DNA from 2 places in the Brevibacillus soli genome. Region 2 is predicted to be linked to the other one. Evidence: predicted binding sites of a transcription regulator. Region 2 holds the regulator's gene; the other holds the start of a gene.
What was found. Region 2 encodes CtsR, which represses protease genes until heat stress. Its sites were predicted from a motif close to ATGGTCAATAAAGGTCAAACA; they were not measured.
Positions count from the first base shown of each region.

Region 1: ACE99V_RS10300 (ATP-dependent Clp protease ATP-binding subunit) is a predicted target of CtsR. The motif match lies at 3,055-3,075, and genes of this name have one in related genera.

Region 1 covers NZ_JBIYSM020000020.1:57,718-64,354, reverse strand. Annotated here, with positions in the region: gene ACE99V_RS10320 (DJ-1/PfpI family protein) at 1-52, opposite strand, end outside; gene ACE99V_RS10315 (sensor histidine kinase) at 214-1,557, opposite strand; gene ACE99V_RS10310 (response regulator transcription factor) at 1,553-2,233, opposite strand; gene ACE99V_RS10305 (FMN-binding negative transcriptional regulator) at 2,297-2,923, opposite strand; gene ACE99V_RS10300 (ATP-dependent Clp protease ATP-binding subunit) at 3,104-5,215, shown strand; gene ggt (gamma-glutamyltransferase) at 5,268-6,637, opposite strand, start outside.
Region 2 covers NZ_JBIYSM020000026.1:56,140-62,776, forward strand. Annotated here, with positions in the region: gene ACE99V_RS12495 (ATP-dependent Clp protease ATP-binding subunit) at 1-2,211, opposite strand, end outside; gene mcsB (protein-arginine kinase McsB) at 2,272-3,336, opposite strand; gene mcsA (protein-arginine kinase activator protein McsA) at 3,357-3,881, opposite strand; gene ACE99V_RS12510 (CtsR family transcriptional regulator) at 3,917-4,381, opposite strand; gene ACE99V_RS12515 (HAD family hydrolase) at 4,560-5,249, opposite strand; gene ACE99V_RS12520 (MGDG synthase family glycosyltransferase) at 5,262-6,389, opposite strand.

The DNA.
Region 1 (6,637 bases), on a different contig from region 2:
ACACTACGAAACTCAATACATACACAACGAAGCGTAACCATAATCTCTCCATCTGATTTTCCTCCTTAAAATTTTCCAAGTTAACTTGCCCTAGGGTTACTTTAAGCCAGCTTTGTGAACTCAATATGAACGGAAACAAACCATTGAAGAAAAAGAAAAACCGCCTAGAGGCGGCTTTACTCTGGTTCTATTGTCAAATTTGGAATACTTGAATCAGCGTGGCAATGCAACCGTAAAAATGGAGCCTGTTCCGGGGCGTCCGGATACCTGGATATCACCGTTATGAATATCGACGATTTGTTTGACGATTGACAGGCCAAGACCGTTCCCCTTAACGGAACGATCACGAGCTTTGTCAACTTTATGAAACGGCTTAAAAATATCGGCACGTTCTTCTTCCGGAATCCCGATGCCGTTATCCGTTATGGAGACGATGATCTGATTCCCTTTCATCACAGCTTCGATCAGAATCTTACCGTGCTCTGGAGTGAATTTGATGCTATTGCTAAGTAAATTGGTCCACACCTGATAGAGTTGGTCTTCATCCCCTTGAATGGGAATTGCCTCAAGCTGAACCTCGATTTCGATGTTTTTCGCCGTCCATTGAGGCTCCAGCGCAATTACGACTCTTCGCAGCTGCTCATCCAGTCGATACGTACTGACCTTCAACGGCTGCTGCTGATGCTGCAAATAAGACAGCCGAAGCAGATTTTGGCTTAACCGGGACAACCTCTCGCTCTCCTCTTCGATGATGGTTAGATAGCGGAGGCGGCTTTCCTCGCTTATTTTCTTCTGCTTTAACGCTTTGGTAAAGCCTGAAATGGAAGTTAACGGTGATTGTATCTCATGGGAGACGTTGGCAACGAAATCTTGCCGCATGCGATCCAGCTTGGATAGCTCTTTCGCCATTTCGTTAAAGCTAACGGTTAATTGACCAATCTCGTCCTTTCGTTTGGTTTGTAGCTCAAAATCGAATTTTCCTTTTGCCATACTCTTGGTTGCAGCCGTCAAACGAAGGATCGGGTTTACAATATAACGGGCAGCAACAATAATCAGCAAGCTGCCGAAAAACAGAATGATGAGATACATGACATGAATGGAATTCATAATTTCTGCCTCGATTGGATTCTTCTCCACCGTCAGAAATAACGCATAAGGCTGCCCATTCACCTGAAAGGGTACCCCGGCAATGGGAAAATAGTTCTCTTTGATAATGATATTACTAACTGTACTACCGGCGAGAACGCGCTCAATATAACCGTGTTCAAGACGAAGGAACTCCTTTTTTTCGACAAGGAGGGGCTTCCCTTCCTGATTGTAAAGTTGGAGGAGGTTACCGGAAATACCGGAGAAGTTTTGCATAAACGGTATCAAATCAGCGGAAGGTGTTGACTCATAGGCTTGTATGATCTTCTTGCTGTTCATGAGTTGAATTTCCGCTATCAAACTTTGAATTCGGTTTTGATACATGAGGCTGGAAACAATAAACGCGGTGAACAGGCTCAACATCACAATGCCGACAAATATGATGACAACGCGGGTATAGAGCGACTTAATCCTGGTCCACCTCCAACCGATAACCGAGGCCGCGGATGGTCACGATGCGGAAATCAGACTCAAATTCGGCAAACCGTTCCCTGAGCCGCTTGATGTGAACATCCACGGTCCGCTCATCCCCTTCATAATCCATGCCCCAGATATGCGTAATGAGATTGTCCCGTGTAAACAACTGCCCGGGATTGCTGCCCAGTTTGTACAGCAGTTCGAATTCTTTCATGGGAAGTGTGATCGTTTTCCCGTTTTTGAAAATAACGTGATAACTCTTGCGGTCTAATGTAATGTCTCCAAGCTTTACCATGCTGGAAGTGGAGATCCGATACCGCTTAAGCAAAGCCTTCACCCGAAGAACCAGCTCCACCGGGTCGAACGGCTTCACCAAGTAATCATCCGTACCAAGCTTAAACCCTTTGATTCGGTCCCCTGCCTCCCCCTTCGCGGTGATCATCAATATTGGCATATCCCCGAATTCACGGAGATTCTCGCACAGAACCCAGCCATCCATTTTCGGCATCATAATGTCCAGAATCACCAGATCAACGGTATGATTCTCCGCGTATTCCAACGCATCCGCTCCGTTCGATTTCTCGACGATGTCAAACCCTTCATCTTCCAGATACAAACGTACCAACTCACGGATGTGAGCTTCATCATCCACCACTAATATCTTTGGCAAATGGTATTCTCTCCTTTTGTTTTTACTGCAGAAGGAAGCGCCCTTACAATCGTTGTTTTTCCACTATTGATCCCCGATCGTTGAACCAAGCCTTTTTTTCATAAGAGAGGCAATTTTCAGGGTATTTTCGCCAGGTATTTGTTCCAATCGCTGAATGATCCTCTCTTGTCGCTCGATCGGGTGGTTTTGACTCAACTTTGCCTTGGCTTCGATTTTATTCATGATGATTTTGAATCCTACGATTCCCTTTGCCAAACCTTCAATAAAACCAGGTTCTACTTGGTCTAATTTATAGGTACTGTTTGGTGCCTCATATTTTAAAACCATTTCCCTTAAGGAATTCATCAATTCTTGTTCATCGTCTACCATCTCAACCTGTCCGTATACATGAACCGCTGCATAATTCCATGTTGGGACGGCTGTATGTGTCTCATACCACGAGGGTGAAATATAGCAGTGGGGACCGTGGAAAATCGCTAGAACATCCTGGTTTTTGATATCCTTCCATTGAGGATTGGGACGTGCAAAATGTCCGTATAAGCATTTTTTATCCTGATCCAGAATCAAAGGCAGATGAGTAGCGAATGGAATTCCATTCTGTTGAGAAACCAATGTTGCAAAACTATTTTTCACCATCATGTCATAAGCGATCTCTTCATCGTGTATTTGAAAATGCGAAGGAATGTACATGGTATCTTTCTCCTGTTTTCGATGATATCTCCTAAAGTATATCATAATTTTTCCAGTTCCGATCCAAAGATCAATTTGCATGATTTTCCTATTGAAAGTCAAAGAAGGTCAAACTATAATGATATCAGCGAAAGGTCAAAGAAGGTCAAAAAGTCGTTGACTGTAAAGGAGGTAAGAATCATGCTTTGCCAACATTGCAAGGAAAAAAACGCAAATGTGTTCTTGAATATCCAACGAAATAATAAAGTTCAAAAAGTATTTCTGTGCCAGGATTGTTATGCAAAAACAGGAAATACCATCGGGGGAAGCATGAACTTTCATTCCTTCTCTCCCTTCTCTGGATTGGATGAATTCTTCAAAGGTTTTACCATGTCTTCCAGCCAATCCCCTGCACCTGAACGGGGTGGAATCTTGGACGGTGTAGGACGCAATGTAAGCGAAGCGGCCAAAGCAGGACTCATTGATCCTGTGATTGGGCGTGATAAAGAAATTGAGCGTGTCATTGAAATCCTGAACCGTCGAACCAAAAACAACCCTGTGCTGATCGGTGAACCGGGGGTAGGTAAAACGGCTATTGCGGAAGGATTGGCCCTGCGAATTGCAGAGGGACAGGTTCCTTCCAAACTGCGTAAAAAAATCGTATATGCACTCGATGTGGCCTCTCTTGTTGCAGGTACAGGGATTCGCGGGCAATTTGAAGAAAAAATGAAGCAAATAATAGCTGAACTGCAAAAACGGAAGAACGTGATCCTGTTCGTGGATGAAATTCATCTTCTCGTAGGTGCAGGATCCGCCGAAGGCTCCATGGATGCAGGAAACATTTTAAAACCCGCATTGGCTCGCGGAGAACTGCAAATCATTGGGGCAACCACCTTGAAAGAATATCGCATGATTGAAAAAGACGCTGCCTTGGAACGCCGATTCCAACCTGTTATGGTGAAAGAACCGACCGTGGAAGAAGCAATCGAAATTCTCCAGGGTATCCGTCCCAAATATGAATCGTACCACCAAGTATCTTATTCGGATGATGTCATTCGCGCCTGTGTCGAATACTCTCACCGTTACATTCAAGATCGCTTTCTGCCGGACAAGGCGATTGATCTTCTGGATGAAGCAGGTTCCAAGATCAATCTGCGTTCTTCCGGTCAAGGTGCAGAAGAGCTGCATGCTCGCCTGGAACAAATACGTCAGGAGAAGAAAACCGCTACCGAAAAAGAGGATTATGAACGCGCAGCCAAGCTTCGTGATGAAGAAAACCGTATTTTTGAACAGCTCGACCAAATGGACAAAGCTGAAAAACGTACACATGTCACGGTTGAGGACATTCAGGAAATCATTGAAAGCAAAACCGGTATTCCCGTAAAGAAACTGCAACGTGATGAGCAGGCGAAAATGAAAAACCTGGCCGATCATTTGGAGGCGAAAGTGATTGGTCAATCCCATGCAGTCCGTCAGGTAGCCAAAGCCATCCGTCGCAGTCGCGCAGGATTGAGACCGAAAAACAGACCGATTGCCTCCTTCTTGTTTGTCGGCCCAACCGGGGTAGGGAAGACCGAATTAACGAAGGCTCTCGCAGAAGAGTTGTTCGGAACCAAAGATTCCATGATTCGTTTAGACATGAGTGAGTATATGGAGAAACATTCCGTTTCCAAATTAATTGGTTCTCCTCCGGGATACGTCGGTCATGAGGAAGCGGGTCAATTGACAGAACGTGTGCGCAGAAACCCGTACAGCATCATCCTTTTGGATGAGATTGAAAAAGCACATCCTGACGTTCAAAACATGTTCCTGCAAATCCTTGAAGACGGACGCCTCACCGACAGCCAGGGCCGCACGGTAAACTTTAAGGATACCGTCATTATTGCAACAAGCAACGCAGGTGCGACCGAAAAGAAAATCACGGTAGGATTTGGAGCCGGAGAACCCCAAACGTCAACCGTGATGGACTCACTCACTTCCTACTTTAAACCTGAATTCCTTAATCGATTTGACGCGATCATTCCGTTCAACCACTTAACCAAAAATGACCTTGTGCGGATTGTGGATGTCATGCTGCAGGACATGATGGCTGCTCTAAAAGAACAAGGAATGGACGTAACCGTTTCTGAGCAAGCCAAAGCGAAGCTGGTTGGTTTGGGTTACAGCCCTTCCTTCGGAGCACGCCCATTGCGCCGGGTGATCCAACAATATGTAGAGGATGGCATTGCCGATCTCCTTATGGAAGAAGAGGATGTAAAGCAAATTTTGGTCGATGTCGAACACGATGAAATCAAAGTGTGGAAGAAAGCATAAGAATGAAAGAGTAACCTCCAGCTTCATGCGCGGGAGGTTACTCTTTTTCTTGTTACGGTTTTACCAGCAATACCGCTTTCTCTTTCTCATCCCATGCGACCGAATACCCCAGCGCTTCCGCTACCTTTTTCACCGGCAGGAAACGAGTTCCCTGCATCGGAACCGCGTATTGCTGGAAGTCGGCCGCTTCGCCGTTCAAACCCAGCAGCAGCTTATCTGCCTGGATATAGGCGGTTCCGTTTTGCAGTGCCACCTGCGCGGCGGTGTACGGGAACGAGTTGCCGTTTACTTTCAGGGTAAACGCTCCCTTTTTTGCAGGATGTTCCGGCTCCGGTTTCGCCGAGATGTAGTCTACCGCGTCCACTCCCATCACTGTGCCTTCCCGCGTATTGTCCGCTCCTCCGTACATGCCGCCCGTCTCGAAGTCGTAGATGACTGCCTGCACGTTGCCGATGTTTGCCGGATTTTCTTCAAACACATGACCTTTGGCCATCAGCTTCAGGATCACGTCCTGATCGATCCCCGCTTCCCAACGGACGGTGGGGTAGCTGCTTGAGAAAATGCGCGGTGCCAGGATGGCTTCCTGTATCGTCATGTTGTGTTCAATCACATTCAGTATCGTTTGCGAGACGGAGGCGATAATCGTGGAACCACCCGGCGAACCTACCGCCATGAACGGTTTGCCGTCCTTCAAGACGATGGTAGGCGTCATGCTGCTGCGCGGCCGTTTTCCTGGTTCTGCCTGGTTCACACCGCCCGGCGTCGCATCGAAATCAGTCAGCTCGTTGTTCAGCATGAACCCGTACCCAGGCACCATGATGCCGCTTCCGAATATGTCTTCAATCGTCGTGGTGTAGGAGACGAGATTGCCCCATTTGTCCATGACGGAGAAGTGTGTCGTGTACTGTGCCGGGTTGGTTTCCTTTATACTGAGCGCAGCGGTCGGCTTGTTTCCTTCGAATTTCCATGGATCCCCCGCAACGACCTTGTCGTTTGCCTTGTCGGGCTGGATCAGCGCTCGCCGTTCCTTGATGTATTCGTCGTGGATCAGGCCCTTTTTGGGGACCGGATTGAAATCCTCATCCGCCATGTAGGCGGCGCGGTCGGCGTAGGCAAGATGGTTGGCCTCAATCAGATTGTGGAGATACTCTGCAGAGTTGAGCCCTGCCTTTTTGTTGTCAAAGCCCTCCATCAGCTTGAGGATCTGAAGCAGGGTGAGTCCGCCGGAGCTTGGCGGCGGCATGGAGACGATTTCGTACCCGCGAAAAGTCTCTCTGACCGGCTCCCTCTCCTTCACTTCGTAACGCTTCAAATCCTCCATCGTCATGGACCCGCCGGTTCTCTGCACTTCCTTGACGAGCGCTTCTCCGATCTCCCCTTTGTAGAAGGCATCCGTTCCCTTTTCCTTGATCAGCTTGAAGG
Region 2 (6,637 bases):
GCGCAGCTCTTCCGTCATGAGGGACACGATTTGCTCGATGTGCTCCTGCTCCAGCGAGTGGAAGACGATCACTTCGTCGATCCGGTTCAGGAACTCGGGACGGAAGCTCTTCTTCAGCTCATCCATCACTTTGTCCTTCATGTCCTGGTACTTCTTCTCGGTGTCACCGGTCGTGAAGCCGAGTGTGGTGTTTTTCTTGATCAGGTTTGCCCCTACGTTGGACGTCATGATCACCACCGTGTTGCGGAAGTCCACGGTACGGCCCTTGGAGTCGGTCAAGCGGCCATCGTCGAGGACTTGCAGCAGGATGTTAAACACGTCCGGATGCGCTTTTTCAATTTCATCCAGCAGGATGACGGAGTACGGCTTGCGACGCACTTTTTCCGTCAGCTGGCCGCCTTCATCGTAACCGACGTATCCCGGAGGGGCCCCCACCAAACGAGCGGTGGAGTGTTTTTCCATGTACTCGGACATGTCGATGCGAATCATCGAATCTTCGTCGCCAAACAGGGCCTCCGCCACGGCGCGAGCCAACTCGGTTTTACCCACACCGGTCGGGCCCAGGAAGATAAACGAGCCAATCGGGCGCTTCGGATCCTTCAGGCCGGCACGAGCACGGCGAATCGCACGGGAGATGGATTTGACCGCTTCATCCTGACCGATCACGCGGTCATGGAGAATTTCTTCCATCTTCAGCAGGCGCTCCGTTTCCTCTTCCTTCAGCTTGACGACAGGGATGCCGGTCCAGCTAGCAACGACATGGGCGATGTCTTCCGGTGTCACTTCCATGTTCAGCTGACCCTGGCGCTCTTTCCAATCTTTTTTCGTTTTATCCAGCTCTTCACGCAGTTTTTGCTCCTGATCGCGCAGGGCTGCGGCTTCTTCAAACTCCTGAGACTGCACGGCCGCGTCCTTTTCCTTGCGTACCTCTTCCAGACGGCCTTCCAGCTCTTTCAGGTTCGGCGGAACGGTAAAGGATTGCAGGCGCACTTTGGACGCTGCTTCGTCAATCAGGTCGATCGCTTTGTCCGGCAGGAAGCGGTCGGTAATATAGCGGTCAGAAAGACGTACCGCTTGCTCGATGGCTTCGTCCGTAATTTTCACACGGTGGTGCGCTTCATAGCGGTCACGCAAGCCGTGGAGAATCTTGATCGCGTCTTCCACAGTCGGCTCATCCACTTGAATCGGTTGGAAACGACGTTCCAAAGCCGCGTCTTTCTCGATGTACTTGCGGTATTCATCCAATGTGGTTGCACCCACGCACTGCAGTTCGCCGCGAGCCAACGCCGGTTTCAGGATGTTGGAGGCGTCGATGGCTCCTTCCGCACCGCCTGCGCCGATCAGCGTGTGCAATTCGTCGATAAAGAGGATGATATTCCCCGCCTGGCGAATTTCGTCCATGATCTTTTTCAAGCGGTCTTCAAACTCCCCGCGGTACTTGGTTCCCGCCACGACGGTCCCCATATCCAGCGTCATGACGCGCTTGTCACGCAGCGTTTCCGGAATTTCGTTGTTCACGATTTTTTGCGCCAATCCTTCGGCGATCGCAGTCTTACCAACCCCAGGTTCCCCGATCAGCACCGGATTGTTTTTGGTTCGGCGGCTGAGCACCTGAATGACGCGCTCAATTTCTTTTTGACGTCCGATCACCGGATCAAGGCCGCCTTCCCGGGCGATAGCCGTCAGGTCGCGCGCCAAGCTGTCCAGCGTCGGTGTGTTGGCCGCCGGGTTGTTGCCGGACGGCTGGTGGGACGCCATCATCTCCGAGCTGCCGAGCAGCTGCAGAACTTGCTGGCGGGCTTTGTTCAGGCTTACGCCGAGGTTGTTCATGATGCGGGCGGCGATCCCCTCGCCTTCGCGAATCAAGCCCAACAGGATGTGTTCGGTCCCTACGTAGGTATGACCCAATTTACGGGCTTCATCCATGGACAGTTCAATCACTTTTTTGGCGCGCGGCGTATAGTTCGGCGTATAATTGGCGCCGGTTGTCTGCTCCGTACCGCGGCCGATCAAGGACTCCACTTCACTTTGGATCTTGTCAAGCCCGAGCCCCAGCGATTGCAGTGCTTTCGCCGCAATCCCTTCTCCTTCCCGAATCAACCCCAACAGCACGTGTTCCGTACCGATATCCTTGTGACCAAGGCGTACGGCCTCTTCCAACGCAAGTGCCAGTACTTTTTGAGCGCGTTCGGTAAATCGTCCAAACATCATATCGCTTGCACCTCCAACAAAAATATTTCCTGTCTGTATGTTAAATACAGGAAAAACCGGTTACTTCTCTGCCGAAAGCCGTTCACGAATCAGGCGGGCTCTCCGCTCGTCACGCTGCTCCGGCGTCAATTTCTGTCCCGCATACTGCTGCAGAAAACCGGGCTGGGTCATCACCAAAAGCTCGTTCAAGACAAACGGCGAGCTGTTTTGGATGATTCCCAAGTCGATGCCCAACCGAATGTCAGACAGGCGCTGCGCCGCTTCCTTGGACTCCACGGTGCGGGCAAACTTCAGAATCCCGTACGAACGGAAAATGCGGTCTTCCAGCGCAATCCGGGAGTTCTCCTGCAGATATCGGCGGGAGACTCTCTCCTGTTCGATGATTTGCTTTGCGACGCTGTACAGATTGGAGAGAATGTCACTCTCTGACATCCCCAGGGTGACCTGATTGGAGAGCTGGAACAGATTGCCTAGCGCTTCACTGCCTTCCCCGTACAGGCCTCGAACCACCAGCCCCACTTGATTGATGGCTTGCAGAATACGGCTGATCTGCTGCGTCATCACCAGCGCCGGCAGATGCAGCATCACGGATGCGCGAATACCGGTACCGACATTGGTGGGACAACTGGTCAAGTAGCCCCGTTTTTCGTCAAACGCGTAGTTGAGCTGTTTCTCAAAAATATCATCAATTTTTGTACCTATTTCCCATGCTTCGTTCAGTTGAAACCCAGGCAAAAGCACTTGGATCCGAATGTGGTCCTCTTCGTTGATCATGATGCTGATCGATTCGTCTTCGCTGAGGAGCACCGCCCCTTTGCGCGATTCCTCCGCAAGATGCGGACTGATGAGGTGTTTCTCCACCAGCACGCGCTTTTCCAAGGGGTTGAGTTGCTCCATGTAGATCAATTGAAACGGCCCTTTTTTACTCATTGCCTCCGATTTGCCCACTTCCGCAACCTTTTTTACCACCTCTTCCGCCTGTGAATCGGTGGCCAGCATCGGAAACGGATGCTGCCGCAGGTTTCGGGCGATCCGCAACCTCGTGCTGATGACGATGTCGGAATCAGGTCCATTTCCGTTCATCCAGTTGCTCCAAGGGTTTTGCATAAACTGCTGTTGGGACATAAGCCAGCTCACCTCCCCTATCACGATTGGGCAATTTTTTGTTCAAGCGATCGGATACGGTCGCGTATCTCAGCTGCCTTTTCAAACTCTTCACTGGCCACGTAACGCTGCAGGGCAGCCTTCAGCTGCTCCAGCTCTTTGCGGATTTTCAGTTGGCCGCCCGTACGCTCCGGCACCTTGCCGATGTGCTGCGTATTTCCGTGAACGCGTCGAAACAGCGGATCGAGACGGTCGCCCAGGAACGTGTAGCAATCGCTGCACCCGAATCGTCCGCTTTTGCTGAACTGGGCGTACGTCAGTCCGCACGTCTCGCAGCGCAACGGTTTGCTTTGGGCACTTTCCTTCACCCCGTCCTTTTTTTGCATGGGATCGAAATTTAACAGCCCTGATAGAAGATTGTTGATGCTGAAATTGTGAAAGCCGGTAAACACATCGCCTTTTTCCTGAGCACAACGCTCACAAATATGGTATTCCGTTTTTTCTCCGTTGACGATTTTGGTCAGATGCAAAGTTGCCGGTCGTTTTCCGCATTCCTCACAGTTCATCAATCGTCCCCTCCTTTGGGTTAACGGTAGCGTTGTTACTTCAGCAATATAGATGCAATCATCTGCTTTAAAATGTTTGCCCGCAATCGGTCGCGCCATTCCGGTTCGATGGTCAGAACGTTGCGCGAAGTAGCGATTTTCATTAAGGTCGCTTCCCGATTGTTAATCAAGCCTTCCTCCAGAAGTCGTTCAATAATGGCGTGGCCAACTCCCTCTGTAATGCTTTCACCGATCAGTTCTTCCGTTAAAAGTTCCTGAAGTTTGGCCTTGCTGACAATGTGCACTTTGCGGATGCGTATGTAGCCGCCGCCGCCGCGTTTGCTTTCGACGATGTAACCTTTTTCAACGGTAAAGCGGGTGTTGATCACGTAGTTGATTTGAGAGGGCACACACTGAAATAGGTCGGCAAGTTCACTACGCTGTATCTCGATGTAGCCATTTGGACTCTCTTGCAATATGCGCTTCAAGTGCTGCTCGATGATGTCCGAGATGTTACGCAAACCCTCGCCTCCTGTTCCACTGCGGTAAATCCTTTGATTATTGACTTTGACTATCTTTGACTTTAATTATAATGCGTTTATTGTCTGTATGCAAGGGGTCCATCTACTTCTAGTGTTGTCAAAACGGAAGGACTTGAAACCACAAAAAAACCACTCCTGCTGGGAATGGTTTGCTGCATTAATGATTGGACGTCGAAAGGTTGGCAAGCGAAAACGGCAGGTGCCGGATCAAGTCTGCAAAACGGCTGATCCTTACATCGGCGCCATCCAGTTCCCCCGATTTGGCAAAGCCAAAATCACAAGCGATGGTGTAAAGTCGGTTTGACTTTCCGGCCTCCACGTCGGAGTGGCGGTCTCCGACCATGACTGCCGTTTCGATTTGATAGTCACGCAGCAGTTTTGCGACCAGGTCGTTTTTCGATTTGGTTTGAAAACGGCCAGCCGAATACAGGTCAGTAAACAGGCGCTTGATGTCAAAATGCTCACAAACGGCATCGATGTATCTCTCCAGTCCGTTGCTGGCCACAAACAGCGCGACTCCCCGTTGGTGAAGCTCCTGAAGTACTTCCCTTACACCGGGATATAAATCGGTTACGCCTTCTTTCAAAAGCTTCAGTTCGTTTTCCAGCATCAGAGCGTCAGCTTTCCTTTTGACCTCTTGGCTCGCTCCTGGCAGAAGCTTTTCCCACAGCTGATCGATTGTCATCCCCAGCACGTTGGTCAGCTCATGTTCATCAGGGGTACGGCCGACCCAAAGATTTTCTCTGCGCAGGTCTTCAAAGGTTCGTTGAAAGGCGGGCGTCGACAGTTTTTCCGTTTGTAACAGTGTCCCGTCCATGTCAAACAAGACGGCATGGGAAATGGTCATCTTCTCCTCCAGTTAGTTTATGACGTCCCCCGCTGACAGGGATTTCATATCTTCCATAATAAATTCTGCAATACGTTGAGCTGCGTCCGGCTTGGCAACTTTTTGAGCCATTTTTTTCATATATTCTACCTTCGTCGGATTGTGCATGAGTTCTTCAATAAAATAAATGAGCTGCTCCGATACGTTGGCGTGCAGCGCGCAACCATTGTTCAGGAGGAAGTGGCTGTTGCGTTCTTCCTGCCCGGGCAACGGGTTATAGATGATCATGGGAACTTGCTTGCTCATTACTTCCGCGGTGGTTAACCCGCCCGACTTGGTGACAATCAGGTCGGATACTTCGAGGTACTCATGGAAATTATTGATAAACCGGAGCGGCACCACTTCGTGTTTATACGAACGAGCGGTTATCTTTCGATACAGCTTTTCATTCGTCCCGGTCAACACAAACGTTTTGAGCGGCAGATCAATGTTTTCGAGTCCTTCCAGCACCTGTTCCATCGAGCCGAGCCCAAGACCGCCTCCGGAGAGAATGATGCACTTCTGGTCAGGTTGCACCTTCAGCTTTTCCTTGATACGTTCCTTCACCAATGGCTCGCAGAACTTCTTCATGATCGGAATACCCAACGGTTTGAACTTCTGGTAGTCATGACGATAAATGTCCACCAGATAATACAGTTGTTCGTGGGCAATGAAATAGTAATTGATGTGGTGGTTAATCCACGACGGATGAATGGTGTAATCGGTGATGATGGTATAAATTGGTTCCCTCCATCCATTGCGTCCTTTCAGCACGGAAAGCATGCAGCTGGCAAACGGATGTGTGGCGATAAATGCATCTGGCTGCACACTGCTAATCAGCTTCTTCAGCTTGTTGGCCAAAAGTTTGTTCATCAAAACGTTCATATCAAAGAAGCGGGTTTTCTCCGTGTTGTGGTAAATGCGCCCCCACATTTTAGGTGACAGGCGCAGGAGATTCATGTAACTCTCCAATAAGATTTTGTGAAACGTGGGGCTGATATACTCCAACGTATCGATGATCATGGACGTGTTGCCGTACTCCGCCAGGCTCTCCTGCATCGCTCTGGCCGCCTGATTGTGACCGTTACCGATTGAAGCAGAAAAGATCAGGATTTTTTTCATGAAAGTTCTCCTTCCTACCTACTCCATCCGTAAACCAGTACCTTCTCATGTTAGTTCACGCCTCTGGTCATTCGCAAGTGGTAAACTGTCGTTCCATCTTCTCAACTCATCGACAAGATTTTTACAATACGCAAAAACCCCTTAACATCGATGGTTAAGGGGTTACACATTATTCCTTGAAAACTGGATACGCTCATAGGCTAAGGGATTGTGTGGATAAGTCCTCGACCGATTAGTATTCGTCAGCT